Thiocapsa rosea: one gene and its partner. The protein of the gene in region 1 interacts with the protein of each later gene in a pairwise test. Links are inferred from orthologs where the notes say so. Each region holds a gene or a part of one and is shown in the gene's direction. Other genes may lie near its edges.

Region 1 (4,293 bases):
GACCCTGACCCAGGTCGCCTTGATCCTGATCCGCTGGTATCTGCCCAAGCAGTTTTTCGTCTATGTGCTGGTGAACGGGTTCTTGACCGCGGGTCTGGTGGGGGTGATGACCGGCTATCTGGCCGCTTGGTTGTTGGTAGTCAGCGGCGCTTACAGCTTCGCGGATCTCAGCGAAACGGTGCTACCCTTCTTTCCTTTGATGTTCATGCCGGAGGCCTTCCTGAACGGCTGGATCTTGGCCGTGCTGGTTGCGTTCAAGCCGCAGTGGGTCTACTCCTTCAGCGATGAGCAGTATCTAAAAGGCAAATAAGGGAGTTTTCGACATGGGTTGGGTCGGCACAGCCGTCGGCGGCGCGATCGGTCTGGTCGTGGGAGGTCCGGTCGGCGCGGTATTCGGCGCGGCCTTGGGTCAGGGCGTGGATCGGGGCTGGATCGGCGGTCCGCGGCGACCCGCCTTGACGGGTGCGCAACGGGCACGGGTCCAGGCGCGTTTCTTCGAGACGACCTTCTTGGTGATGGGCCATGTCGCCAAGGCCGACGGGCGTGTCAGCGAGGCCGAGGTCGCCTTGGCGCGTTCCGTGATGGATCGGATGTCTTTGGGTACCGACCAGCGCCGCGTGGCGATCGATCTTTTCAACCAAGGTAAATCGTCCGACTTCGATCTGGCGGGCGCCATCGCTGCGTTGAAGGCCGTCTGCACGGGTCAAGGGACCTTGATTCACCTGTTCCTCGAGGTGCAGCTCCTGACCGCCTATGTGGACGGCGCCCCGACGCCGGACCAGCGGCGCGCGCTCGAGACCATTCGGCGCGGGCTCAACGTCTCGGCCTTCGCCTATCGGCAGCTCGAGAACCTTTTGGTGCTGCAGCAGCGGATGTATGCCGGTGCGACTGGGCAGGCCGGCCGCGGCAGATCCTCGTCAGCGTCAAGACCGGCGCCGCTCGTCAGCGCCTACGCGACCCTGGGGGTCGGCCCCAAGGCGAGCGATGCGGAGATCAAGACGGCGTATCGGCGCCTGATGAGTCAACATCACCCGGACAAGCTGATGGCGAAGGGTCTGCCGGAGGAGGCGATGCGCATGGCTTCGCTGAAGACGCAGGAGATCCGGCGTGCCTACGAGACCATCACGGAGGCGCGGGCGGCCTAGTGCCGAGTGAAAATCCGGCCCGCTTAGGTTAGAGTTCCGTTGCGCCAGGCAAAGCCTGGAAGGAGAGGAAGATAGCGAACGGATAAGCCAATCGGAAACTCCTTTTTGCGACCCACCGGGTGCAAGTCCCGAGCCGGTAAGGAGTGGCCATCCACCGGAACCGAGTGTTGTGTGGTGCGGGAGCGATCCCGCCTGCGAAGCGTACACAGGGGGCGTGCAGGCCGTGTGATGGAGCCCCGTTACTGAGTTCAGCGGAGCCGACGTATTCGGAACACCGGAAGGCAACAGTTTCGGCATCGTAACGGCCTGATGTCGAGACTCCGCCGGGGTCTAAGAGCAGGGCATGTACGCACGGGTCGTCCAGGAACCTGGGAGCGCTCAGTTGCTCCTTGCCCGAGACGCGGCGCGGGCACCGCGTAAGAAGCCGCCCCGGCCCGACGGCGCTGGTCCGGCCGACGGGAGCGAACAGGACCGACGGCAAGGTAGCGCCAAGCGAAGGCAACGAAGTGCGGCGCGATGGCGACTGAGCAGTCAGAGTCGGCTGATAGTACCGTTGAGCGTGGGGAACGCACCCGAGCGGACCCATGGGAGGGAAGCGGCCGATCGGTTGAGACACCTTCTGAAGGGACGATGGCGTGAACATCGAGTCACCTGACCATCTGAACAGAACGACAGGAGATCGCGACATGGGCTGAATGGTCCATCGGGTGTGCGACAGTTGTCGTGCAGCGAGCGCTCAACCGAGGAGCCGGATGCGGTAGTCCCGCACGTCCGGATCTGTGGGAGCCGCGGGTGGGTAACCACCCGCGGCCACCCGGTCACTTTCAACATCAAAATGGATCCGGGCCGAGGCGCGTGTGCCGCGGTAAGCGAGATCTTAGGGGACACCAGCATGACGCCTGATCTGATCGCACCGTCCATCCTCTCGGCGGATTTCGCCCGGCTCGGCGAGGAGGTCGACAATGTGCTCGCCGCCGGGGCGGACATCGTCCATTTCGACGTGATGGACAACCATTACGTGCCGAACCTGACCATCGGCCCTCTGGTTTGCGAGGCGCTGCGCAAGCACGGCGTGACCGCGCCGATCGACGTGCATCTGATGGTGAAGCCGGTCGATCGGATCATCCCGGACTTTGCCGCCGCGGGCGCGACCTACATCACCTTCCATCCGGAGGCGAGCGAGCACATCGACCGCACCCTCCAGTTGATCCGCAGCGAGGGCTGTAAGGCCGGTCTGGTCTTCAACCCGGCCACATCGCTGAGCTATCTCGATTATGTGATGGACAAGATCGACATGATCTTGCTGATGTCGGTGAACCCCGGCTTCGGCGGACAGAGCTTCATCCCGGCGACGATGGACAAGCTGCGCGCCGCGCGCAAGATGATCGACGCCTCCGGGCTCGACATTCGGCTCGAGGTCGACGGCGGCGTGAAGGCGGACAACATCGGCGAGATCAAAGCGGCTGGCGCGGACACCTTCGTCTCCGGCTCCGGGATCTTCGGCAAGGGCCGTGACAGCGATCCGCATCGCTACGACAGCATTATTCGTGAGATGCGCGAGCAGATGGATCGCTGAACCGCGTCCGGGGCTGAGGTCGGGGTGGGGGTTTGGTCGATGCGGCTATACTTCCCGTCGCGATTCGAGTCGACGCGGTTCAGGTGATAAAGGGCCTGAATGGTGTGTCCGATTGTGTTGCTGAGTCTGGAGCTGTGACCGCATGCTGCGACCGAAGATGATCCTGATCGATGTGGATGGCACGCTGGTGGACAGCGTCCCGGATCTGACCTTTTGTGTCGACGCCATGATGGCGCGGCTCGGTCGTCCGCCCCACGGGGAAGCGGCCGTGCGGAATTGGGTCGGGAACGGCGTCGAGCGTCTGGTGCGCCGGGCGTTGATCGGACAGCTCGACGGCGAGCCGGACGAGGCGGATTTCGAGGCGGCGCTCCCGATCTTTCTGGAGCTCTATGCGGAGAACACCTCCAAGCGCTCGGTGCTCTATCCGGGCGTGATCGAGGGCATCTCCTTCATGAAGGGGGCGGGTTATCAGCTCGGTTGCGTGACCAACAAGGCGGCTCAGTTTACCGAGCCATTGCTGCGTGATCTGGGGATCCGCGAGAATTTCGGCCTTGTGGTGAGTGGTGATACGCTACCCAAGAAGAAGCCGGATCCCATGCCGTTGTTGCACGCGGCACAACACTTCGGTGTCGAGCCTGCAGACGCGCTCATGATCGGCGACTCGGTGAGCGACGTGAAGGCCGCGCGCGCTGCGGGCTTCGGGATCATCTGCATGAGTTACGGTTACAACCACGGTCATGATATCCGCGAGGCCAAGCCCGACGCGGTGATCGACTCCATGGTCGAGCTCAAGCAATTTCTGGCCGCGTAATATTTTCGAGCGCGTAGGATGGGTAGAGCGAAAGCGAAACCCATCCTCCAGACTGCTCCAGTGCAGTACGACAGATGTGTCGAGACTGTTCGTTGTCGTTGTCGTCATCGTCATCGTCATCGTCATCGTATCGATGGTCGATGACGACAACGACAACGACAACGAAAATGATCTCGTACGGTCTCGGAATCTCTGCACCGCTCCACTAACCACTAACCACTAACCACTAACCACTCTATGAAAACTGGGACGATGCGAGCGATGAACGGGTGGCGATGGCGAGGTTGAGACCGCGTTCCGACCTGCCTTGAATCCCATTGCTCGGAGACCCCGATGACCCCCGCTGCCTTTAGCGCCCTCGCCGACCAGGGCCACAACCGTATTCCGATTCTGCGCGAGGTCCTTGCCGACCTCGACACGCCGCTCAGCGTCTATCTCAAGCTCGCCGAGGGGCCTTACTCCTACCTGCTCGAATCCGTGCAGGGCGGGGAGAAGTGGGGGCGTTATTCCATTATCGGCCTGCCCTGTCGCACCCTGCTGCGGGTGAGCGGCCACGAGATCCGCGTCGAGCGTGACGGCGCGGTCATCGAGTCCGTCGAGACGGCCGATCCGCTGGCCTGGATCGACGCCTACCAGCAGCGTTTCAAGGTTGCGGACCTGGCCTGCCTGCCGCGCTTTACCGGCGGTCTGGTCGGCTATTTCGGCTACGACACCATTCGCTACATCGAGCCGCGTCTGGCGACCTGCCCCAACCCTGATCA
Region 2 (4,241 bases), 1.9 Mb from region 1 along the record:
GATCGCCGCGCTCGGCTATGCGGGATTGGCGGGCTTCGCGGTCTCGACCCAACGCGCGCTCGTCATGATCGCCGTGGTCTTCGCGGCGCTCCTCTGGCAGCGGACGCTTCGACCCTACCATGCCCTCGTCATCGCTCTGGTCGGGGTGCTGCTGGTTGATCCGGGGGCTGTTTTGTCGCCCGGTTTCTGGCTGTCGTTCGGCGCCGTGGCGGTGCTCTTGTTCAGTCTCGGCCACCGTCTGCCGAGCCGCGATCTGTGGACGCGCTGGGGTCGCGCCCAGTGGGCCGTCGGGATCGGTCTCTTGCCGCTGCTGTTTCTGCTCTTCGGGCGGGCCTCGCTCATTGCGCCGCCGGTGAATCTGGTGGCCGTGCCGCTCTTCAGTCTGATCCTGCTACCGCTGGTTTTGGTCACCAGTCTGCTGAGCCTCGTTCCCGGACTCGGCGCGGTCTCCGGGTGGCCGTTGCAGTGGACAGCGCATCTGCTCGGGTGGTGTCTGGACGGGCTTGCCTGGATCGCGGCCTTACCATGGGCCGCGATGATGCTGCCCGAGCGTTCGCTCTGGGTCTGGCTGGCCGCAGGCGCCGGTGCTGCGCTGATGCTCGCGCCGCGCGGACTTCCGGGGCGCTGGCTCGGTCTGCTGCTCGTGGTTCCGATGTTCGTCCTGCGCACACCCCAGCCGAGCGACGGCGAGGCGTGGTTTACGCTGCTGGACGTCGGCCTTGGCCTGTCCGCCGTGGTGCGCACCCGCGAGGGCACGCTCGTCTACGATACGGGTCCCGGGTTTCCGAGCGGCTTCGATACGGGCAGCGCGGTGATTGTGCCCTTTCTGGCGGCACAAGGGGTGCGCCGGATCGAGCGTCTGGTCGTCAGCCATGCCGACCGCGATCACGCCGGTGGTCTGGCCGGTTTGGCCAAACGGGTCCCGATCGATCGGATCGACAGCGGAGAGCCGGCGCGTCTGGGTGTGCCGGGTGTCGTGCCCTGCCGGACAGGGGAGGGCTGGGACTGGTCCGGTGTGACGTTTCGGTTCATCCACCCGCCCGATGCAGAGCTCCGCGGCAACGACGCCTCCTGCGTGCTGCGTATGGAGACCGGGGGGCGCTCGATCCTCCTCACCGGCGACATCCAGGCCAGGGTCGAGCGCCGCCTGGCCCGCGACTGGGGGGATGCGCTCGCCAGCGATGTGCTCGTCGCCGGTCACCACGGCAGCGCGACCTCGACGCATCCGGAGTTTTTGGACGCGGTCGCGCCCGGGCTTGTCCTCTACGCCGCGGGGTACGCCAACCATTTCGGCTTCCCCGTCGCCGAGGTGCGCGAGCGGGTCTCGGCGCGCGGCATCCCGGCACTCGACACGGGTCTCGTCGGCGCCATCGAGCTGCGGCTCGGGCTGGACGGCACCATCGAAGGTCCCCGGACATGGCGCGAGCGCGCCGGCCGATTCTGGACCCATCGCGCGGACGGATACCCGAACAACTGAGCCGCGTCGAGACCTGTGTTCGCGGATGCCGACGAAGCCGGTTTCCGAAACCTCTCACGGAGCCACGGAGACGCGGAGCGCACGAAGGACAGATCTCGGATTCTCCGTGCCCTCCGCGTCTCCGTGAGAGTCATTTCGAGCTGGCCCCCGGGTGCCGAGGTTCACTGATTGGCAGCAAGCGATTCATCCGGATCGGTTATACACTGACGCCTTTTCGGCGAGGAGACGAGGGATACATGGCGAAATATCAGGTCTACGGCATCGGCAACGCGTTGGTGGATATGGAATACGAGGTGGACGCGACGGATCTCGGCATCCTGGGGATCGACAAGGGTGTCATGACCCTGGTCGACGAGGCGCAGCAATCGGCCATTATGTCGCATCTCAAGCATCACCAACCGCGTCGCGGGTCGGGCGGATCGGCCGCGAACTCGGTCATTGCGCTCAGCCAGCTCGGCGGGAAAGCCTTCTACTCCTGCAAGGTGGCCGACGACGAGCTGGGTCATTTCTACATGGACGATCTGGTCCGAGGCGGTGTCGACACCAACAACCACACCCGCAAGGACGAGGGACACACCGGGCGTTGCGTCGTCCTGGTCACGCCGGACAGCGATCGCACCATGTGCACCTTCCTGGGGGTCAGCGGCGCCCTGTCCGTCGGGGAGCTGGTCGAGGACGCGCTGCGCGATTCGGAGTGGTTCTACACGGAGGGCTATCTGGTGACCTCGGATGCTGCTCGGGAGGCGTCCATCATCGCGAAGGGGATCGCCGACGCGGCGGGGGTGAAGACCGCCATCTCGTTGTCCGATCCGAACATGGTGAAGTTCTTCAAGTCCGGCCTACTCGAGATGATCGGCTCCGGGGTGGATCTGCTCTTCGCCAACGCGTTCGAGGCGATGGGCATGGCCGGCAGCGAGGACCTCGGTGTCGCGGTGGAGTATCTCAAGGGCATCAGCCGGACCTTCGCCATCACGCGCGGGCCGGACGGTGCTTTGGTCTGGGACGGCGAGCGCCTGATCGAGATCGCGCCGATCAAGGTCAAGGCCGTGGACACGGTCGGTGCGGGGGACATGTTCGCGGGCGCCTTCCTCTACGGTCTCGGGCAAGGCTGGGATTACGCGCGGGCAGGCAATCTCGCTTCCGCGGCTTCGGCGAAGCTGGTGACGAGTCTCGGCCCGAGGATCTCCGCCGACGAGACGCAAGCGATCTTGAGACGGTTCGACAGCTGATCGGTCCTTTTTGAATCTGCGGAGCGGTCGGCAGTTCGAGTCGGTCGGTCGGGGCTAGCATTCGGCTAAAGGATCCTGCTCAGCGTACGAACTTGCTCCAGGGGAGGGTTATCCGCGGACCTGTCGATCGAGAGATCCGCGGCGGTTCGTCATCGACCCGCGGATTTGGAATGATGACCTTGAAGACCGCTGCTCGACCCGCGCCCGGTTTGCCGTCGGGGATGACCCTGTCTATCGCGGTCGGCGAGCCTGTCTCGTCGGGTCATCTCGAGTCTGCGAGCAGCGTGCTGGCGACCCTGCCGTCGGTCGGGGCGCGGATCTCACCCGCGAAGCTGACCGAGATGCTGGAAGCCTTGCTGGCGTGCGATTTGGACGCCGCCGCACGACTGCGAATCCTGCATGCCTGGAAGACACCCTTGCTGGATGCCTGCGAGCACCTCGGCGAGGAGACGGGCGCGCGAACCGGCGGACCCGGATCGCTATTCGAGGGGCGTCTCTATCGGCTGATGTTCCGCAACCTTGCGGCGGCCATCGAGCAGGCCGCAGATCGCCAACGCGCTCCGGACGCCGATTTGAACGCCTGGGCGGTCCGTAACCTGTTCCATTTCTTTCAGCATCAGATCCGACATGCCGCGCGCCTGCAGATCCCGCTTCCCGCCGGATCTTGGCGCGATCTTCATGCCCTGTCGGTGCGGCTCGTCGTGAGCACCAGGTATCTGCGAGCGCCCGAGGGTTCGAGGGAGGCCGGTCTCGACGTCGCACATCAGGGTGTGAAGTCGATCGAGCTGAGATACAAAGAGGTCCTTTTGCTCGGACTCATCGCGCAAGTTTTCGTGACCGCGATCCGGGATCACCTGCAGGGGCTGCGCACTTGGGCGGTCGAAACCCGCTTGGAAAACCCATTCGGTCTGACCGGTCAGCGCGGACTATGGCTGGTGGATCTCGCCGACGACGCCCCGCCATGCGAGTGCACCGGGCCATTGAGCCCTGATTTTCGCGGTTGGGTCTTGTTCCCGCCCGAGGATTTTGTGCGCATGCTCGACTCCGCCCGCCTGTCGGAAGCCTTCGCTCGCGACCGGGGTGTTTGCCCGTCTACCTGTTAAACCGCGCCCAGAGCGACATGCGTCATTTTCATGTTGCGTTTGGCTTCGGAGATGTCCTCGATCTCGGTGAGACGCGGTTTAAACATTCAATATTTTTCAATATTTTAAACCGCGCCCACGCCGACGCTCGTCGGAGCCGGCGCGGCCACGCCAATCCAACAAACGACGCATACTGCACCGGGCGCGGTTTAGGAAGGGTTCGAAAACACGTCAAACACCTCGACAAAAGAGTACCGTTCCCACGCTTGTCGATGTTCTCGTTGTCGTTGTCGTAATCGTAATCGTAATCGGATTCCGCACGACAACGACAACGACAACGACAACGAAAAACTCTGCGACGGTTTGTTCAAGACGGACGGCATCAGGGACTCGATGCCTTCCAGGCACTCGCAGTCGGGATGACTATTCCCGGAAATCACCGTATTTCGAGCA

Evidence for each region. The genes of interacting proteins can lie anywhere in the genome.
Region 2: the proteins of rpe (region 1) and BDD21_RS14150 interact in binary tests that used the Escherichia coli proteins (3 or more experiments, as listed by UniProt). The link is inferred for Thiocapsa rosea from one-to-one orthologs.

Annotation. Positions count from the first base shown.
Region 1 is NZ_RBXL01000001.1:1,226,887-1,231,179, reverse strand. What follows is about bases 882-3,879. They hold rpe (ribulose-phosphate 3-epimerase), read left to right. Parts: upstream 882-2,037; coding sequence 2,038-2,721; downstream 2,722-3,879. Other genes in these bases: trpE (anthranilate synthase component I), read left to right, coding at 3,866-3,879; BDD21_RS05700 (phosphoglycolate phosphatase), read left to right, coding at 2,864-3,532; djlA (co-chaperone DjlA), read left to right, coding at 882-1,145. In the rest of the region: BDD21_RS05715 (energy-coupling factor ABC transporter permease), read left to right, coding at 1-310; more of djlA, read left to right, coding at 324-881; more of trpE, read left to right, coding at 3,880-4,293. UniProt on the Escherichia coli protein: Catalyzes the reversible epimerization of D-ribulose 5-phosphate to D-xylulose 5-phosphate.
Region 2 is NZ_RBXL01000001.1:3,158,530-3,162,770, forward strand. Bases 764-3,709 are described here. They hold BDD21_RS14150 (adenosine kinase), read left to right. Parts: upstream 764-1,713; coding sequence 1,714-2,706; downstream 2,707-3,709. Other genes in these bases: BDD21_RS14145 (DNA internalization-related competence protein ComEC/Rec2), read left to right, coding at 764-1,477; BDD21_RS14155 (hypothetical protein), read left to right, coding at 2,877-3,709. Outside these bases: more of BDD21_RS14145, read left to right, coding at 1-763; more of BDD21_RS14155, read left to right, coding at 3,710-3,809. UniProt on the Escherichia coli protein: Catalyzes the ATP-dependent phosphorylation of fructoselysine to fructoselysine 6-phosphate. Functions in a fructoselysine degradation pathway that allows E.coli to grow on fructoselysine or psicoselysine.